DNA from 3 places in the Ferdinandcohnia sp. Marseille-Q9671 genome. Region 1 is predicted to be linked to each of the others. Evidence: riboswitches for the same ligand, from Rfam matches in the RefSeq annotation. Region 1 holds a riboswitch; each other region holds the start of a gene.
The links. Region 1 has a riboswitch for thiamine pyrophosphate ahead of ACWNMY_RS21765 (thiamine phosphate synthase). Riboswitches for the same ligand answer to the same signal wherever they lie in the genome.
Positions count from the first base shown of each region.

Region 1 (5,809 bases):
GGAGCTCATCGGATTAAACGCGGGGATTACAAGACAGCCGGTTTCCTCGCTTAATGAACACGATCGAAAAGAAGTACGAGATCTCCTTGATTCCTGGGGATTTACATCGCAACTTGTTACGAAGGGGGAGATGATCGTAAATGAACCAAGTCTATGATAATTTCATTAATGGAAGCTGGAGTCAATCCAGTAATGGGGAAACACTTGAAAGTAAAAATCCAGCAGCCTTCGCAGAAAATGTAGGACTTTATCCAAGTTCGACAGAAGCCGATTTGGACAGTGCTGTTCAATCCGCTAAAAATGCGTTTCCAGCCTGGAAGAATCTCTCCGCACTAGAAAGAGGGAACTATTTACATAAAACGGCTGACATTTTAGAAAAGAAGTTGGAGGATATTGCGAAAACAGCAACATTGGAAATGGGGAAAACCTTAGCTGAGACGAAGGGTGAGGTTACACGAGCTGTTCAAATTTTACGCTACTACGCCCAAGAGGGATACCGCAAAATAGGTGACAACATCCCATCTGGAGGAAGTCAGAATCTCTTATTTACAACAAGAGTGCCCGTTGGAGTCGTTGGAATTATTTCGCCATGGAATTTCCCGATTGCAATCCCAATTTGGAAACTGGCTCCTGCACTTGTATATGGAAATACCGTCGTTTTGAAGCCTGCATCAGAAACAGCTATAACCGCTATTAAAATTATGGAAGCCTTTGCAGAAGCAGAATTTCCAAATGGTGTTGTAAACATTGTTACAGGTAAGGGATCAGTCGTAGGAGAAAGACTACTCAATCATCCGGACGTACATGCAATCAGCTTTACAGGTTCAAATGAGATTGGAAAAAAGGTTGCAATGAGTTGTATTGAAAGAGGAGCTAAGTATCAATTAGAAATGGGTGGAAAGAACCCTGCCATTATCCTGGATGATGCCGATTTGGAACTTGCAGCAGAATTGACGGTAAGTGGGGCCATGAAACATACTGGACAAAAATGTACAGCTACCAGTAGGGCGTATATACAAGAAGCGGTATACGACGAATTTAAAGCAAAGGTTTTAGAAAAAGTTTCAGCTATCAAAATCGGTTCTGGGTTACTTGAATCTACGTATATGGGGCCACTTGCCTCTAAATCTCAGCGTGATACTGTCTTGGATTATATAGAAGAAGGTAAAAAATCGGGTGCAACTCTATTAACAGGAGGAAAGGTTCCCGAAGACATCGAATTCAGAAAAGGTTATTTTGTAGAGCCTACTGTGTTCGAGAATGTTGACAACAAGAGTGCCATTGCTCAAGAAGAAATTTTCGGACCTGTGCTATGTTTATTTAAGGTTACTAGTCTAGAAGAGGCGCTACAATTAGCCAACGATAATAGGTTTGGATTATCTGCCTCGTTATTTACACGTGATATCGGAAAAGCATTTACGTACATTAATGAAATAGATGCTGGGTTAATCAAGGTGAATGGTGAAAGTGCAGGTGTAGAACTACAAGCACCATTTGGTGGAATGAAACAATCTAGCTCACATTCAAGAGAACAAGGTGAAGCTGCGAAGGAATTCTTTACTTCTATTAAAACAGTAACGATTACACCAGTTTAATACATAAAATTACTCAGAATAGGATGATGATAGATGAAAATTACAGATCTTACGTTAACCGTAGTTGGCGTTCCGCGTCATACAGGATTTGTCAATAAGCATGTAATCATAAAAATCTTCTCAGATGAAGGAATTGTGGGAATTGGGGAGATGTCGGATTTCTCCCATTTACCACGCTACGCACCAGATGTGGAGGATTTAACGAATGTGTTGAAATCAATCCTCGTTGGAGAAAATCCATTTGATATTATGAAGCTTAACAAAGAGTTACAAGGGAACTTCCCAGAGGCAATGTATTATTATGAAAAGGGAAGCTTTATTCGTAATGGGGTAGATGTGGCGCTGTATGATCTATGTGCAAAATATCTTGGGATTTCCGTTGCTGATATGCTAGGTGGTAGAATTAGAGAGAAATTTAAGGTGTGCTACCCGATTTTCCGCATGAGATTCATGGAGGAAGTAGAGGAGAATCTAAAAGTCGTTCGAAAGCGCCTTCAGCAAGGTTTTGATGTGTTCCGCCTATATGTAGGGAAAAATCTTGATGCAGACGAAGCATTCTTAGCTGCTGTACAAAGTGAATTTGGGGACAGAGTGAAAGTAAAGTCACTCGATTTCAGTCATCTACTAGATTGGAAGACAGCGTTAAAGGCTGTGAAACGATTAAGTAAGTATGATCTTGGTCTAGAAATGATTGAAAGTCCAGCACAAGCAAACGACCATGAAGGCTTCCACCACATTCGCATGAGAACGGATTATCCTATAAGTGAACATGTGTGGAGTACAAGACAGCAATACGAAATGATCAAACATGATTCTGTTGATATATTTAACATTTCACCTGTATTTATTGGTGGGTTAACGGCAGCAAAACGTGCCGCAGCAGTTGCAGATGTTGCTGGAAAAAGCGTCATTCTTGGGACTACTCAGGAATTATCAATCGGAACAGCATCAATGGCACATTTGGGAGCAAATCTCGTAAATATGAATTATACATCAGATCCAACAGGTCCAGAGCTGTACATCGGTGATGTTGTGAAAAATAGAATTACCTATCAAGATGGGTATCTACATGTACCAAATCGAAACGTGCCTGGTCTAGGAATTGAGTTGGATGAGGAATTAATCGAAACATACCGAGTGAAGGATTTAAGCTGGGGCGAGGTTTCGGTACATCAATTACAAGACCGCACAGCGCAGACAGCAAAATAAAACTTCCTAATTAGTAAATAACAGAGAGACGATCTTGTCACTCTGTTATTTTTGTGTATTATATGATAATAGTAAAAATAATTATATGAAATTACTTGAAACATTCCAATTATTGTATTAGAATGACAATTGAACTCAGAATAGTCAATCAACTAAATAGTTATGTACTAGGGGATCCCTTGATAAGGGCTGAGAATAAAGTAGTTACTTTTAAACCCTCAAAACCTGAACAGGTTAGAACCTGCGTAGGAAAGTAGCGATTGTTTGTACTTGTTTGCATGTAAACAATTAGTAAACCAAACCACTTTTCTATGTAGAAGAGTGGTTTTTTTATGGAGAAAAATACGAAATCTGTTTGAAACTAGGAGATTGGTAGATAGCAATTGCCTTTTTAAGGAGCGAGTAATGTGAAGCTAATGGCAGTGACAGATGATACACGATCTGTACGTAATCTTGCATCCATGATTATTGAAATAAAGAATACCATCGACAGAGTTCAAATACGTGAAAAGACAAAAACAGCTCAAGAAATGATTACCTTACTACAGTATTTGGAAGAGGGTGGTGTGGAAAAAGAGAAAATTATCCTAAATGACCGATTGGATATTGCTTTGTTAATGAGTATCCCTACTATCCATCTACCAGAGAACGGTCTTCCTGTAAAAATGGTAAAACAACGTTTTTCTCATATAAAAGTAGGACGCTCTGTTCATTCTGTTGAGGGAGCTAAGAAGGCGGAAAGGGATGGAGCCGATTATGTTTTATATGGCCATTGTTTTGAGACTTCTAGTAAGAAAGGAAAGACTCCAAATGGTACACAGCCCGTTCTTGAAATGAAAGAGAAGCTACGCATCCCTGTTTATGCAATTGGGGGTATCAACTTAAAAAACATATATAAGGTACGAGAAGCGAAAGCAGATGGCATTGCTGTCATGTCGGGGATTTTTTCCGCACAAAAACCATCCTATTCAACTAAACAGTATTATGAGGCGATAAATCATGAATCAATCATATGATGTAGTCATAATTGGTGGTGGAATTATAGGTTGCTCCATTGCTTATTATCTAGCAAAAGAAAACATGAAGGTAGCAATATTTGAAAGCAATCAAATTGGTTCCAAATCGACAAGTGCAGCCGGTGGTATGCTTGGGGCTCACTCTGAATGTGATGGAGATGTTGATGTATTTTTCCCATTTGCTAGGAGCAGTCAATATGCATACTCGGAATTGAAAGATGAACTGTATCACCTAAGTGGTATTGATATCGGATACAAAAAAGGTGGTATTTTAAAGCTTGTCTACAATGAATCTGATAGAAATGGACTTCAGACTATCCTGTCACAACCTACTGTAAAATGGCTCGATAAAGAGGAAGTTTGGGAGATGGAACCTTCTGTTTCTTCCAATCTAGCAGGAGCAGCTTATATTGAAGAAGATGTCAATGTGATGCCGAGCTCTGTTTGTCAGGCATTTGCCAAAAGTGCTCAGATACGAGGGGCTTCTCTTTTCGAATATACACCCGTATTCGAAATTCAGAAAAAAGGGAATGGCTTCTTGATTCACACTGCAACTAGTAGAGTTGAAGCCAAGCAAGTAGTGGTTGCCAGTGGGGTTTGGAGCACGCCATTTTTTAAGCAACTTGGGTTAGACCATCAAGTAAATCCTGTAAAAGGAGAATGCATCTCTGTACTAGATGAGAAAGCAACATTAAAACATACAATCTTTCATGATGGCTACTATATTGTACCAAGAACTAACGGAAAACTGGTGATTGGAGCTACCATGAAAGAAAATGATTGGAATGAAAGAGTTAGTCTGGATGGAATCGACACCCTTATTGCAAAGGCAAAAATGATGCTTCCAACTATTGCAGATATGAAAATTGATTCATTCTGGGCAGGATTACGTCCGCAAACATTTGATCAAAAACCATACATAGGACACCATCCGGAAGATGAAGGAATTTTATTTGCTACAGGGCATTTCCGTAATGGGATCCTACTCGCTCCTGCAACAGGACAAATGATACGAGATTTGATACTCAAAAGAAAAATAAAAAACGAATGGGTGGAGGCCTTTAAAATCGACCGCCAGAAACCACTAACAGTAAGCAGGTGAAAAAAATGTCAATTATTCTAAATGGAAACCGCGTTGACCTTCAAGAGGGAGTCACGACGGTTGAACAATTACTTTCACATTATCAGGTAGAAAACCGTATTGTCATCGTTGAGGTCAACAAGGAAATTGTCATGAAAGAAGACTATCAAACAATAAGTCTCTCACATGGGGATGTTGTTGAAATCATTCATTTTGTAGGAGGAGGATGAAGTATGTTACAAATTGCAAATCGTACGTTTCAATCTAGACTTTTATTAGGAACTGGTAAATATCCTTCGTTTGAAATTCAGAAAAAAGCGGTGGAAGTATCGGAATCAGAGATTTTAACATTTGCGGTTAGAAGAATGAATATTTTTTCTGAAGAACAACCAAATTTTTTAGAACAACTGGACTTGACTTCATATACGCTTCTTCCTAATACAGCAGGTGCGAAAACAGCGGAGGAGGCTGTTCGGATTGCGAGATTGGCAAAAGCTTCTGGACTATGTGACATGATTAAGGTTGAAGTCATTGGTGATGATCGCACACTTTTACCAGACCCTATTGAAACATTAAAAGCTTCAGAACTATTATTGGAAGAAGGATTTATTGTTTTACCTTATACGTCCGATGACGTTGTGTTAGCTAGACGTCTTGAAGAACTTGGAGTACATGCTGTTATGCCAGCTGCATCACCAATTGGTTCTGGCAAGGGACTTATCAATCCACTTAACTTAAAGTTTATCATTGAGCAGTCGTCCATTCCGGTAATCATTGATGCGGGTATTGGTTCTCCTAAAGATGCTGCATTCGCGATGGAGCTAGGTGCAGATGGAGTGTTACTAAATACAGCGGTATCAGGTGCAAAAGATCCTGTTAAAATGGCAGAGGCAATGAAGTTGGCAATA
Region 1 covers NZ_CDRJTA010000004.1:1,328,248-1,334,056, reverse strand. The annotation lists gene ACWNMY_RS21780 (dihydrodipicolinate synthase family protein) at 1-157, shown strand, start outside; gene gucD (alpha-ketoglutaric semialdehyde dehydrogenase GucD) at 141-1,595, shown strand; gene ACWNMY_RS21770 (mandelate racemase/muconate lactonizing enzyme family protein) at 1,629-2,804, shown strand; TPP riboswitch at 2,964-3,073, shown strand; gene ACWNMY_RS21765 (thiamine phosphate synthase) at 3,221-3,820, shown strand; gene thiO (glycine oxidase ThiO) at 3,804-4,922, shown strand; gene thiS (sulfur carrier protein ThiS) at 4,928-5,131, shown strand; gene ACWNMY_RS21750 (thiazole synthase) at 5,135-5,809, shown strand, end outside.

Region 2 (5,809 bases), 110 kb from region 1:
AGATTAGAGTCGCGATTGGATAACAAGCCATTGCTCCTAGAAGCCCTGTTCCGACAATTTCACCAGTCATAGCCATTGACGCCTTTTTTGTTTTTGAGTACAAATAAGCTGCTAAAAAGGCTCCGATCATGCTCCCAGGGAACGCAAACAAGGAACCTGTACCTAACATGTTACGGAGAAGCGCTACTGAGAATGCTTGCAGAACAGCATAGGCTGGCCCAAGTATAACTGCTGATAATACATTGATGAAATGTTGCATCGGAAAAACCTTGGTAAATCCAATCGGAATCGAAAATAAGTGACTTGTAATTGTTCCGATAGCCACAAACATGGCAGTGAGTGTCAATTTTAATGTTTTATTCAAGCTAAGTCCCCCTTTCTATGTATTAATCCATTACGAGTCCACCATCAACGACAAGATTTTGACCAGTTATCCCTGAACTCCAAGGTGATGCAAAGAAAAGCACCGCATTTGCGACATCTTCAGGTGTTGTCACCTTTTGAAGTGGAGTAGAATCCTTGATTAATTGAAATACTTCTTCAGAAGTCGCTGAGCTTGCATCGGTTGTTTGTAGTAATCCCCCTGAAATCATATTTACGTTAATGCCAAAAGCTCCTAAATCCTTTGCCATGCTACGAGTAAACCCTAATAAGGCTGCTTTACTTGTATTGTAATCGTGATAGGCAACAACTGGATTTTGGACAAGATTTGTTCCTATTGTAATAATTCTTCCAAAGTGGTTCTCCTTCATGTCTGGAAGTGCAGCTTGTGTAGTATGTAATGCTCCTCGAATTGCGCCTTCAAGCTGTATGTGATAATCCTCCCACGAAATTGCTTCCGCATTTTTCCTGCCAATCGGGTCAAAACGAAAATCAATCAACGCATTGTTGACAACTGTTGTAATGGGCTGATCAAAGTGTTCCTTCGCTTGAACGAAAATGTGTTGGACATCCTTTCGATTTCGAATATCTCCTTGAATGGCTAAAGCTTGCTCCCCAATCTCTTCTTGCAATAACATTGCATTCTCTTCACTTTGATAGTAGTTAATTACAACCTTTGCACCTTCATTTGCAAAAGCTTTTACAATTTCCTTTCCTAATCCACGAGCCCCGCCCGTTACCAATACAATCTGATTATGTAGCTTCATTATGGTATCCTCCTAATTTAGTAGATAAAAAGAAACCGCAAAAAAGCCAGATCCACATAAAATGGACCTGGCTTAGTTAGTTAGCAAGAAAAATGGACATCTTACTCTCTACTTTCCTCCGCCGGTATTACCCGGATCAGGTCCAAAGGGTTAAAAAACGTCCGTTTTTCTCTCAGCCCAACCGGGCACCCCTAGTAGTTTGCGAATATTCTTTCTATAATCATAGACCTTTCATAATTAATTGTAAAGAGCTAGTACCCATAATATGGTATTATTAAAGAAACTGTTCGAATTTTCGTACTATAAAAGGAGTGTAAATAAGTTCTTTTATGTAATGGTGGCCTTGTTTGCAGTAGGTATTGGTGCACTTGGTTGCGGAATCTTTATGTTTTTTGTGAAAATGGAACATAAAAAAGCTATTATGCTAAGTGTAATAGGAATTTTCCTTATTGTCGGAACAATGGTATCTGGAAAGCTTCGTCCTTCCTATGAAAAAGACACATCGATTATTGTTCAAGAAACGTCCGTGTCTTCTGACAAAAATAGCGATGGAAAATACAGCTGTAATGTCAATGATCCGTACTCTGTTTATCAATTTTTTAGTGAAGATAAAAAAGAGGTGGAAGATTTTTGCGCTGTATTTAAGAATGGGGAGACCTATGATATTACCTATCTTTTTAAACAAGGAAAGTATACTATTTTAACAGTGAATGATGAAAGACCAAATCAAAACTGATTTGGTCTTTAGACTGTTGACAAACGCTCGCAAAACGGCGCTGCTTACCTCGCTCATGAAGGCAACTTCTATTCGCGTCTTCGATCGGCTTCGCGCCTTGTCTGACAAGCGCTCTCAAACAGTCGGGGATAATAACTCAACCTTCTTATATGTACTTGCTACCTTCTCTGATACTTAACTTTGGTAACGTATTTTCTTGAATAAAAGCTCGTACCGAGTCAGGACTTGTTTTGGAGTATTCCCGTAATGCCCAGCCAATAGCTTTTTGGATGAAAAACTCTTTACTGGAAGCATTCGCAGTTATGTAGTGATATAAAATGGTTTCGTTTGTTTCTTCTTTGTATTTTAGCTGAAACAGAATCGAGGAACGTATTAGCCATAAATGATTACTATATGCCCACTCATTAATTGTTTCGGTAATGACTTGAGGCGTTTCCCTCCCAATCTTCCCGACTATATGTGGAGATAAAACGTCAACAGTGTCCCACCATGATTTAGTTGTGATAAGCTCTTCGATAAATGGTAGATGCGAGGAAGTAAGCTTCTTTAATGACCTCACTAAATAATCCAACGCAGCATACTGATATTCCCGTTCTTCCTTCCTCCATAATTGCTCTACAAGTTCCTGTTGAAACTCCTGTTTTACAATCCCTGTTTCGGCGTAAAAGTCACGCATCAATTTCCGTCTTACTGGTGTTTTAATACCTAGGAACGGAAAATGGTTTTTCATATATTTTTGCATGGGTCCTGCATTTTCAATGTACCGATTCTCTTCAAATAATGCAGTTAAATACGTTATCTCATTCATTATCTAACATCCTTTTACATACAATCTAGTTCAATGGTACATATCCAGTCTTTTCAACAATTTCCTGACCTTGTTCAGATGTCATCCAGGTAAGAAATGCCTCTATATGTGGATTATCAGTTTTAGCAGTGATTGCATAGAATTGATCTACAAATGGATAGGTTTCGTTTTGAATGTTCTCCTTAGTGGGTAGAATACCTTCAACCGCTATATTTTTAATTTTACCATTTTGAACCATATTCTGCGAAAAATGTCTGAAAGAAAATCCGATTGCATTTGTTCTGTTTTGATAATTCGTTGTTTCGGTTATAATGCCACCCATAGCAGATACAATATCTTCAGAAGGAGGTTCCATGAGTGAGAGACCATTCATAATACGGAGTAAAGCAGATTGACTACCGCTTCCTTCAGGACGTTGAAATGCACGAATCTCTTCATCTTTTCCTCCAACTTCATTCCAATTTGTAATATGCCCAGAGTAAATACCTTGAATCTGTCCAACTGTTAAGCTACTTATGGGATTTTTTGAATGGACAAAGAAAACAAAAGCTTCTCTGCCGATTGGTGTTAAATGTAGGTCGATTCCTTGTGCTTCAGCACTCCTCATTTGATTATCTGAAGGGTGTGCCATAAATATAAGATCGACATCCCCATTCAGCAAGCGCCCAAAAGCCTCGCTCGTTTGACTAGATACCACTTCGCTGTCGTATAGTGGGTATTCCTTTTCAGGATAGACGGCTTGCACAAAAGCTGAATAAACTGGATAAAGAGCAGTCGCACCATCAATCGTTGGCAGGTTATCCTTTATTTTAAATGTAGAAGGCTCTTCTAATGAAACAGCTTTTGTATTTTCAGTAAAAGGTTGGTACTCTGTTAAATCAACATCTTGTGTGCTTACTACTTCAAGACTATTTACATAGGCTTGGTATCCGTTAAAAGTAATTATAGATAGTAAGCATAGAGCAAAAAATAATAGTGATACAATCTTTGGAATCTTTTTCTTTACTTGTCCAAAGATTGCTAGATTAAGAAAGATGATGACTCCAATCGTACTGATGATGGTAAAAGGTACATAAAATTCAGCGTTCCTTGATAGAGCCGAAAAAATCGTTGCGATAAATCCAATAAAACCGACTGATAAAACGATGAATATCCCTGCAGCTACTCTCATACGTTCCTCCTAAAGTGGTATCGAAAAGATCAAAATTCCTACTTCTATATTACTATATTTTGGAAACATATGGTTTAGGAAATGGCAGAATAAAAAGAAAATAAAAAATACTATCCTTTCTATGTAACATTACGTTGAAAAGATAGTATTTCTATTATATGACTACTGCATTTTGATAGGAGTTACGACAGCATAGAGGTTTTCTGTTGGATTAGCGATGTTTACTTCGATAATTTTGTAGCCGTCTTGATCCTTGTAATCATTGGTAATAGGTGTTTTAATCTGGTTGCTCATGTTCTTTACTTCCCTTCTAACTATTTTCTCACACAATAGGTAGTATATGATGGGAAACCGAATATGTGCATACGAATAAAAATATTTTTAATGAGAATCAATTTGTTAGTGCTTCGTCACGTACTCGTTCCATGAATTCTTTTACAACATGATTGTTCGCATTCTGGCTACTGAGTTTTAGCATAGCTCGACCAACAAAATTTACTCCTTTGTTTTGTCCTTCATAAATGAACTTTGTGTGGGACTCGTCTATTTTTACTAATGTATAGGTTGTCTTAATTTCAAAGGCTTTCCCTAATACAAAGCTTGTCTGTTTAAGCTTTAGATCCTCTTTGTTTTCATATTGTTTGGTTTCAACAATGTACGTCTCCAATCGTTTTCCTTCACGATATGTTTGTTGGTGCTTCGCTCCGACCTCAATTTCTGATTTTTCGATTAGGGTATGTTCTTCCACTTTGGGCATGATCTTTTTAATGTTTCGATCCGCAAACAAACTCCATACCTTTTCAATATTTGCTTCGATTATCATTTCTTCTTTCCACTGAATCATTCTATTTCCTCCTTGCCTGATGCGAGAAATTCATCAATTTCTTTACGTTGTTGACGAAGTTCATCCATTTCCTTTTCGATCTTGTATCTTTTTTGCAATAGTAATTGATCTAAGTTTGCGAAAGACTCGTCTTCCATTACTGAAATCATTTCTTGAATGGAAAAGCCTAGTTTCCGAAGTTTCACTAAAAGCACTGCTAGAAAATAGCTGCCATCATCGTAGTAGCGATACTTGTTTTTTGGGTCGATGTAAGCTGGTTCGAGCAGTTTTACCTCGGCATAATACCGTAACGTTTCCTTACTTAAACCTGTCATTTCAGCAAAATCACTAATTTTATACATCTTTATTTGTCCTCCCCTATTATCGTAAACTATGGGGTACACTACACAGTCAATAGTTTTATAAATCTATTATATCCAACCTAGGACGGTTTGTTTAAGTTTGTCCATCTTGTAGTTCTGAATACCGTAGTTCTTCTATATATTTAGTAATAGAATCTAGTAGGAAGAAAGGTGGTATTTTATATGATAGAAAATTCGTTTTATACGCAAGAATTTCATGGCCCATATGAACTACATAATCTAGGAGATTTTGTACTTGAAGAAGGAGGAAACATTCCTAATTGCCATCTTGCCTATGCAACATACGGTGAGTTAAACGAGGCAAAGGATAATGTTATTGTGATCCCTACTTGGTTTTCTGGTACAAATAAGGCATACGAGCCTTATATTGGAGAAGGGCGAGCACTTGATCCTTCCAAGTATTTTATTATAATTATGAACCAAATTGGGAATGGGCTGTCTAGTTCCCCTCATAATAGTCCTGCACCAATAAGTATGGCTAGTTTCCCGAATGTTAGAATTGGTGATGATGTCCGGGCACAGCATCAGTTACTTACAGAAAAGTATGGAATTGAGGAAATTGCCCTTGTAGTTGGTGGATCGATGGGTGCACAGCAAACATATGAATGGGCAGTCAGATATCCAGACATGGTGAAACGTGCGGCTCCAATTGCGGGGACTGCTAAAAATACGATACATGATTTTATCTTCACAGACACCTTAATGGAGGCTATTACATCAGATCCAGGCTGGAATGACGG
Region 2 covers NZ_CDRJTA010000004.1:1,219,231-1,225,039, forward strand. The annotation lists gene thiW (energy coupling factor transporter S component ThiW) at 1-364, opposite strand, end outside; gene ACWNMY_RS21220 (3-oxoacyl-ACP reductase) at 387-1,148, opposite strand; TPP riboswitch at 1,245-1,351, opposite strand; gene ACWNMY_RS21225 (hypothetical protein) at 1,492-1,884, shown strand; gene ACWNMY_RS21230 (DNA alkylation repair protein) at 2,030-2,692, opposite strand; gene ACWNMY_RS21235 (PstS family phosphate ABC transporter substrate-binding protein) at 2,718-3,863, opposite strand; gene ACWNMY_RS21240 (hypothetical protein) at 4,026-4,157, opposite strand; gene ACWNMY_RS21245 (SRPBCC family protein) at 4,255-4,707, opposite strand; gene ACWNMY_RS21250 (MerR family transcriptional regulator) at 4,704-5,048, opposite strand; gene ACWNMY_RS21255 (alpha/beta fold hydrolase) at 5,232-5,809, shown strand, end outside.
Region 2: it holds a riboswitch for thiamine pyrophosphate, as region 1 does, so the genes downstream of both, ACWNMY_RS21220 (3-oxoacyl-ACP reductase) here and ACWNMY_RS21765 (thiamine phosphate synthase) in region 1, are expected to answer to the same signal.

Region 3 (5,809 bases), 740 kb from region 1:
CAATGGCTACCATGAATTTATTCAATGTTACCAAACTCCTTTTCCTGAGCACAAATTCCTTTAATTTATCTATATGCATAACTGAAAAGATTAGGACAACTAATCACGTCACAAACTTTAGTAAAAAGAGTATGGATATATTTTTTAATAGATGTTACAAAATAAGAGAAACATATAAATCAACGGGAGGAGATGTCTGTGAATTTCAATCTATATGAGGCCATAGAAGTGTTGGAACGTACACCACAAACTTTGGAGCATTTTTTATCAGGAATATCAGCAGGGTGGCTCACTTGTAACGAAGGGGAAGGCACGTGGAATGCCTCAGACGTGATAGAGCATTTTATTGAGGGTGAAAAGAACAATTGGATACCACGATTAGAGTTCATCCTAACTGAAGGTGAAGGTAAGCCATTTCCTGCATTCGATCGTTTCTCACATTTGAAAAAAGAAAATCGTTCAATTGAAGAAAAGTTACTTGAATTTAAAGTGATTCGAAAACAGAATATCCTTAAATTGAAGCAACTTGTTCACACTCAAGAATTCCTTGAGGTGACAGGGTATCATCCAGCCTTTGGAATTGTAAAGGTAAGGGAATTGTTATCAACATGGGTCGTACATGATTTAACACATATTTCGCAAATTGTACGGGTGATGGCGGAAAGATATCGAGATGATGTTGGTCCATGGACCGAATACTTAGGAATTCTTAAAAAGTAACAAGGCTATTTCTAACAGGATGATTGCGAAATATGTTATACTACATTAAAAGTGAATAAAGTTAGGGGAGCTTGCACATGCAGGCTGAGAGTAAGCGAAACGTAGCTTTAACCCTTTAACCTGATTTGGATAATGCCAACGTAGGGAATGTAAGTAAGTATGTATATTCATGCGGTATATCTTTTTTAGGTATACCGCTTTTTTGTATTCATCATTCAGGAGGAATCGAAATGTTTGAACAAATCCTAGTAAATGTGAGAGAAAATTGCCCACTTGTACATAATATTACAAACTATGTAACTGTAAATGATGTGGCAAATATGGTGTTGGCTTGTGGGGGATCTCCAATTATGGCGGACGATCCAAAGGAAGTAGAAGACATTACAAGCATTTGTAACAGCTTAGTCATTAATATTGGAACGTTAAATGAACGAACAATAGAATCTATGATTCTAGCAGGAAAAGCTGCAAACAAACTAGGACGTCCTGTTATTTTGGATCCAGTAGGTGCAGGTGCCTCAACATTGCGGACGAATACTGCTTACCGCTTATTACACGAGGTTCAATTCTCTGTGATTAGAGGGAATATGTCTGAAATAAAAACAGTCCATCAGGGTAGCGGGAATACCAAAGGCGTAGACGCTGCTGAAGAGGATGTAATCACCGAAAACAATCTAGAGGGCGACATTCAATTTGCAAAACAAGTAAGTAAGCAAACTGGAGCGGTTGTTGCAATAACTGGTGCGATTGATATTGTTGCAAATGCAGAAGAAGCTTTTATTATCAGAAATGGTCACCCCATGATGGCTAAAATTACAGGTTCTGGTTGCATGCTCACATCTGTGATTGGTGCATATTGTGGGGCTAATCCTAGTGAAATTTTACATAGTACCGTACTTGCAGTGAGTGCTTTTGGATATTGCGGTGAGCAGGCCTATAAGAATGTGGAAGAGACCAATGGAGGAACCTCATCGTTCCGAACCTATTTGATTGATTACATGAGCATGCTAGATTATCCAACATTAGAAGGTGGAATGAACATTGAAAGTAAGTAAAGAAACGATGCTTTTATATGCGGTAACAGACCGTGCATGGACAGGAAAACAAACACTAGTTGAACAGGTGGAAGAAGCCCTAAAAGGTGGAGTGACATTTGTCCAACTTAGGGAAAAAAGTCTGGATTTCAACATATTTTTACAGGAAGCAAAGCAAATAAAAGAACTTACAGACTCCTATAAGGTTCCTTTTGTTATTAATGACAATGTCGAGATTGCACTTGCATGCGAAGCCGATGGAGTTCATGTTGGACAAGAGGACTTGCCAGTTGAAAAGGTGAGAGACATGATTGGGCCTGGAAAAATTCTTGGTGTGTCTGCACAGAACGTGGAACAAGCTATTGCTGCTGAGAAGGCTGGTGCAGATTATTTGGGAATTGGGTCAGTATTTCCAACAAGCACTAAGCAAGACGCAAAACCGATGACGTTTGAAACGGTACAAGAAATATGTAGAAGCGTATCAATTCCAATTGTTGCAATTGGCGGAATAAATGAATCCAATATTTTGGAGTTAATGGGAAGTGGAGTTGATGGGGTTGCGGTTGTGTCTGCCATTTTTGCAAAGACAAATATTGTTGAAGCAACCCAAGAATTACGAACTCTTGCAACAAAAATGGTCAACCAAAAATAAGAGTGGGGAGTAGTATTTTATGAAAAAGGTACTTACAATTGCTGGCTCTGATTGTAGTGGAGGAGCAGGTATTCAAGCCGACATCAAAACAATCACCGCACATAAAATGTACGCAATGAGTGCAATTACAGCTCTAACTGCACAAAACACAACGGGAGTATTCGGTGTTGTTGACTCTACACCCGAATTTGTAGGCCAGCAGCTTGATAGCATTATGACAGATATCTTTCCTGATAGTGTGAAAATTGGAATGGTTTCTTCTCCTAAAATTATACACAAGATTGTGGAAAAGCTAGAAGAATATAAACCTATGAATATAGTAGTAGATCCAGTTATGATTTCGACAAGTGGAAGCAGGTTGTTAAGTGAATCAGCAATGGATGCACTAATAACAAGTTTATTTCCATTAGCCACAATCATTACACCAAATCTTCATGAAGCTGAAGCACTTTGTGGATTTGAGATTCTTACAAAGGAAGATATGCAAAAGGCAGCAGTCAAATTGGCAGAAACGTACAAAGGTGCTATTTTAATAAAAGGGGGTCATCTTCAAGAAACAGCGGATGATCTGTTATATACTAAAGGGGAATATACGTGGTTCCCAGGAGCACGAATTAACAATCCTAATACTCATGGCACAGGTTGTACGCTCTCTTCGGCAATCGCTTGTAACTTAGCAAAAGGATTAGATATAGGAACAAGTATAGATGGGGCGAAACGCTATATAACAGGTGCCCTAGAAGCAAACCTTGACCTTGGAAAAGGAAGCGGACCACTTAATCATTGCTATGCATTATAATAAAGTATGTAAAGAGACGTGTGAATTTTTGCACGTCTTTTGTTGTGTTTGAGATATTTTAACAACAATAATATCATAAGTTTCAGCAATAGTTTATTGACAAACGATAAATATAGAATTATAATCAGAGAGAAATTAAATAAATGAGGTGCTTTACATGAAAATAGGGTCTACTTTATTTTTAAAAATAACGGTTTTTCTAATGGGACTTCCCGTTCTTGCTATGGGTATATTCGGTCTATATTATTTGGTGAATAATCCAGCCAACCCAGATTATGACCAAATCCTCTATCCGATTGTAACAGGAATGTATCTTTCAGTAATACCGTTTTTCATTGCCTTGTATCAAGCGTATAAACTTTTAAGCTATATTGACAAAAACCAAGCCTTCTCGCAAATGTCTGTCAAAGCTCTTAAGGTTATCAAATACAGTGCAATAGCATTTAGTGGTTTGTATGTGGTAATTTTGCCATTTGTATTTTTCTTAGCAGAGCTAGACGATGCACCAGGTCTCATCATTATTGGAATGGTTCCAGTGTTTGCTGGGTTGGTAATTGCAGTATTCGCCGCTGTTCTCCAAAAACTTTTACAAGATGCGATTAACATAAAATCAGAAAATGATCTAACAGTCTGAGGTGAAAACATGGCGATTATAATAAATGTTGATGTAATGTTGGCGAAACGAAAAATGAGTGTAACCGAACTTTCGGAAAGGGTTGGAATCACGATGGCGAACCTTTCTATATTAAAAAATGGCAAGGCAAAGGCAATTCGATTATCCACTTTAGAGGGGATTTGTAAAGCATTAGAGTGCCAGCCTGGAGATCTTTTAGAATACAGACCTGACGAAGGGTAACAAGTTATTGAAAAAAGGATAGCATTTCAACAAGGTTTGTCTTGTATATCAAGACTAACCTTGTTTTTTTGCATCCGTATATAAGTGAGGTTATAGTTCCTTGTATATTATCTCGTATTTAAACGAAAATATAAAATGAGTTTTATAATATTAGTCGTTAGAGAAGGATCTCCTTTCAGGAACCTGTCTCCAAAAGGTGAGGGATTGAATGCAGAATATGACTGCTCAGAAGGATTTGTCTTCAAATGCATTAAAGTATATAGCGATTATAGCCATGTTTTTTGATCATCTGTTTGCTGGTTTTGTCCCTCAAGAGACAGTAGCAGAGCTGATATTACGTACACCTGGTAGGCTTGCTGCACCTATTTTTTGTTATTTAATCGCGATGGGGTATTTTTACACATCAAATGTTAAAAAGTATATCGAAAGACTGGTTATATTTGCAGCTATCTCTCATTTTCCATATGTATTATACTTTAAGTTACCATGGTGGAAAACGACAAGTGTTATATGGGGGTTAGCGTTAGGATTAATCGCTTTGACAATTGCAAAAAATGAAAGGTTTCCTCTCTTGACGAAGCTGGGTCTTGTATTTTTATGTTGTATGCTTGCGTATCCTGCAGATTGGAATTACGTGGCTGTGTTATGGATCTTATTTTTTGGAATATACCGAGGACAAGTAAAAAAACAAATTATCAGCTTTGTATTAATAGGAATTTTTGTTCATTTCATACCGACTATTCTAAATATGGGTCTACACCATGCGTATCAAATTGGAGTTTTCTTGGCGATCCCTTTGTTAGTCATGTACAAAGGTAGACGTGGTAGAAAATCAAACTTGTTAAAATGGGGATTCTATGTTTTTTATCCCGTACATTTAATCATTCTTTATATTATCAAATACATTATTTTTGCCTAGCGGAGGTACTATGCCGAAAATAAGTAAAATAAATATGTTTGTATTTATATCGTTTGTACTGATTCTAACAGCTTGTTCTCATTCTGAAAATCAATCAAAGGTTGAAGAAGTAGTCGAGACTGAAGAGACAATGGCTACCATTAAGGAGCAGGATCCATTACAAGAATTAAATCCAATTCCTGCTCCAATTCATTATGAAGGGGAATTGGAGTTGCCTGTTTATGGTGCTACGGGATATGCATCTGTAAAATTAAATGTAAAAACTTCACCAAATTCTAACTCTGAAACTATTGAAATACTAGAAGCTGGCACAGGCTTTCAAATAATAGAAGAAGAAGGGAAATGGTGGTTTGTTCAAAATGATTTTTCAGAAGGATGGGTTGATAGCACGTATTGCTTAATTAATCTTCCTGATGTTATCCCGTCTATCATTTATGATAGTAGCAATACGTATGCTTCCAAATTTGTGTCATCTGGTAAAGTGATTCCGGCAATCACCGATCAGGCTTTGTATGAAGGAAGAACCTTTAATGAGAGACTTGGAAAAGAAGAATTTATCGTACCAGTCCTATATTCTATGTCAAAAAAGATATCTCTTGCTCAGAAAGAGGCATTGGCTAACGGCGACTCATTAATTATCTACGAAGGATATCGACCATATTCTGTTCAACAAGCAGTCGTGGATGCCTTGACTACCTTAGCAAACGACGATATGGCTGTGATGGCTGGTATCAACACATATCCTTGGAGCACTGGGTGGTTTATTGCAAGAAATGTCTCTAATCATCAAATGGGATATGCAATAGATGTAAGTCTTGCTAAAGTCGAT
Region 3 covers NZ_CDRJTA010000004.1:590,396-596,204, forward strand. The annotation lists gene ACWNMY_RS18090 (hypothetical protein) at 1-25, opposite strand, end outside; gene ACWNMY_RS18095 (DinB family protein) at 199-720, shown strand; TPP riboswitch at 774-884, shown strand; gene thiM (hydroxyethylthiazole kinase) at 951-1,775, shown strand; gene thiE (thiamine phosphate synthase) at 1,762-2,406, shown strand; gene thiD (bifunctional hydroxymethylpyrimidine kinase/phosphomethylpyrimidine kinase) at 2,426-3,205, shown strand; gene ACWNMY_RS18115 (DUF2975 domain-containing protein) at 3,363-3,839, shown strand; gene ACWNMY_RS18120 (helix-turn-helix domain-containing protein) at 3,849-4,061, shown strand; gene ACWNMY_RS18125 (TraX family protein) at 4,270-4,980, shown strand; gene ACWNMY_RS18130 (M15 family metallopeptidase) at 4,991-5,809, shown strand, end outside.
Region 3: it holds a riboswitch for thiamine pyrophosphate, as region 1 does, so the genes downstream of both, thiM (hydroxyethylthiazole kinase) here and ACWNMY_RS21765 (thiamine phosphate synthase) in region 1, are expected to answer to the same signal.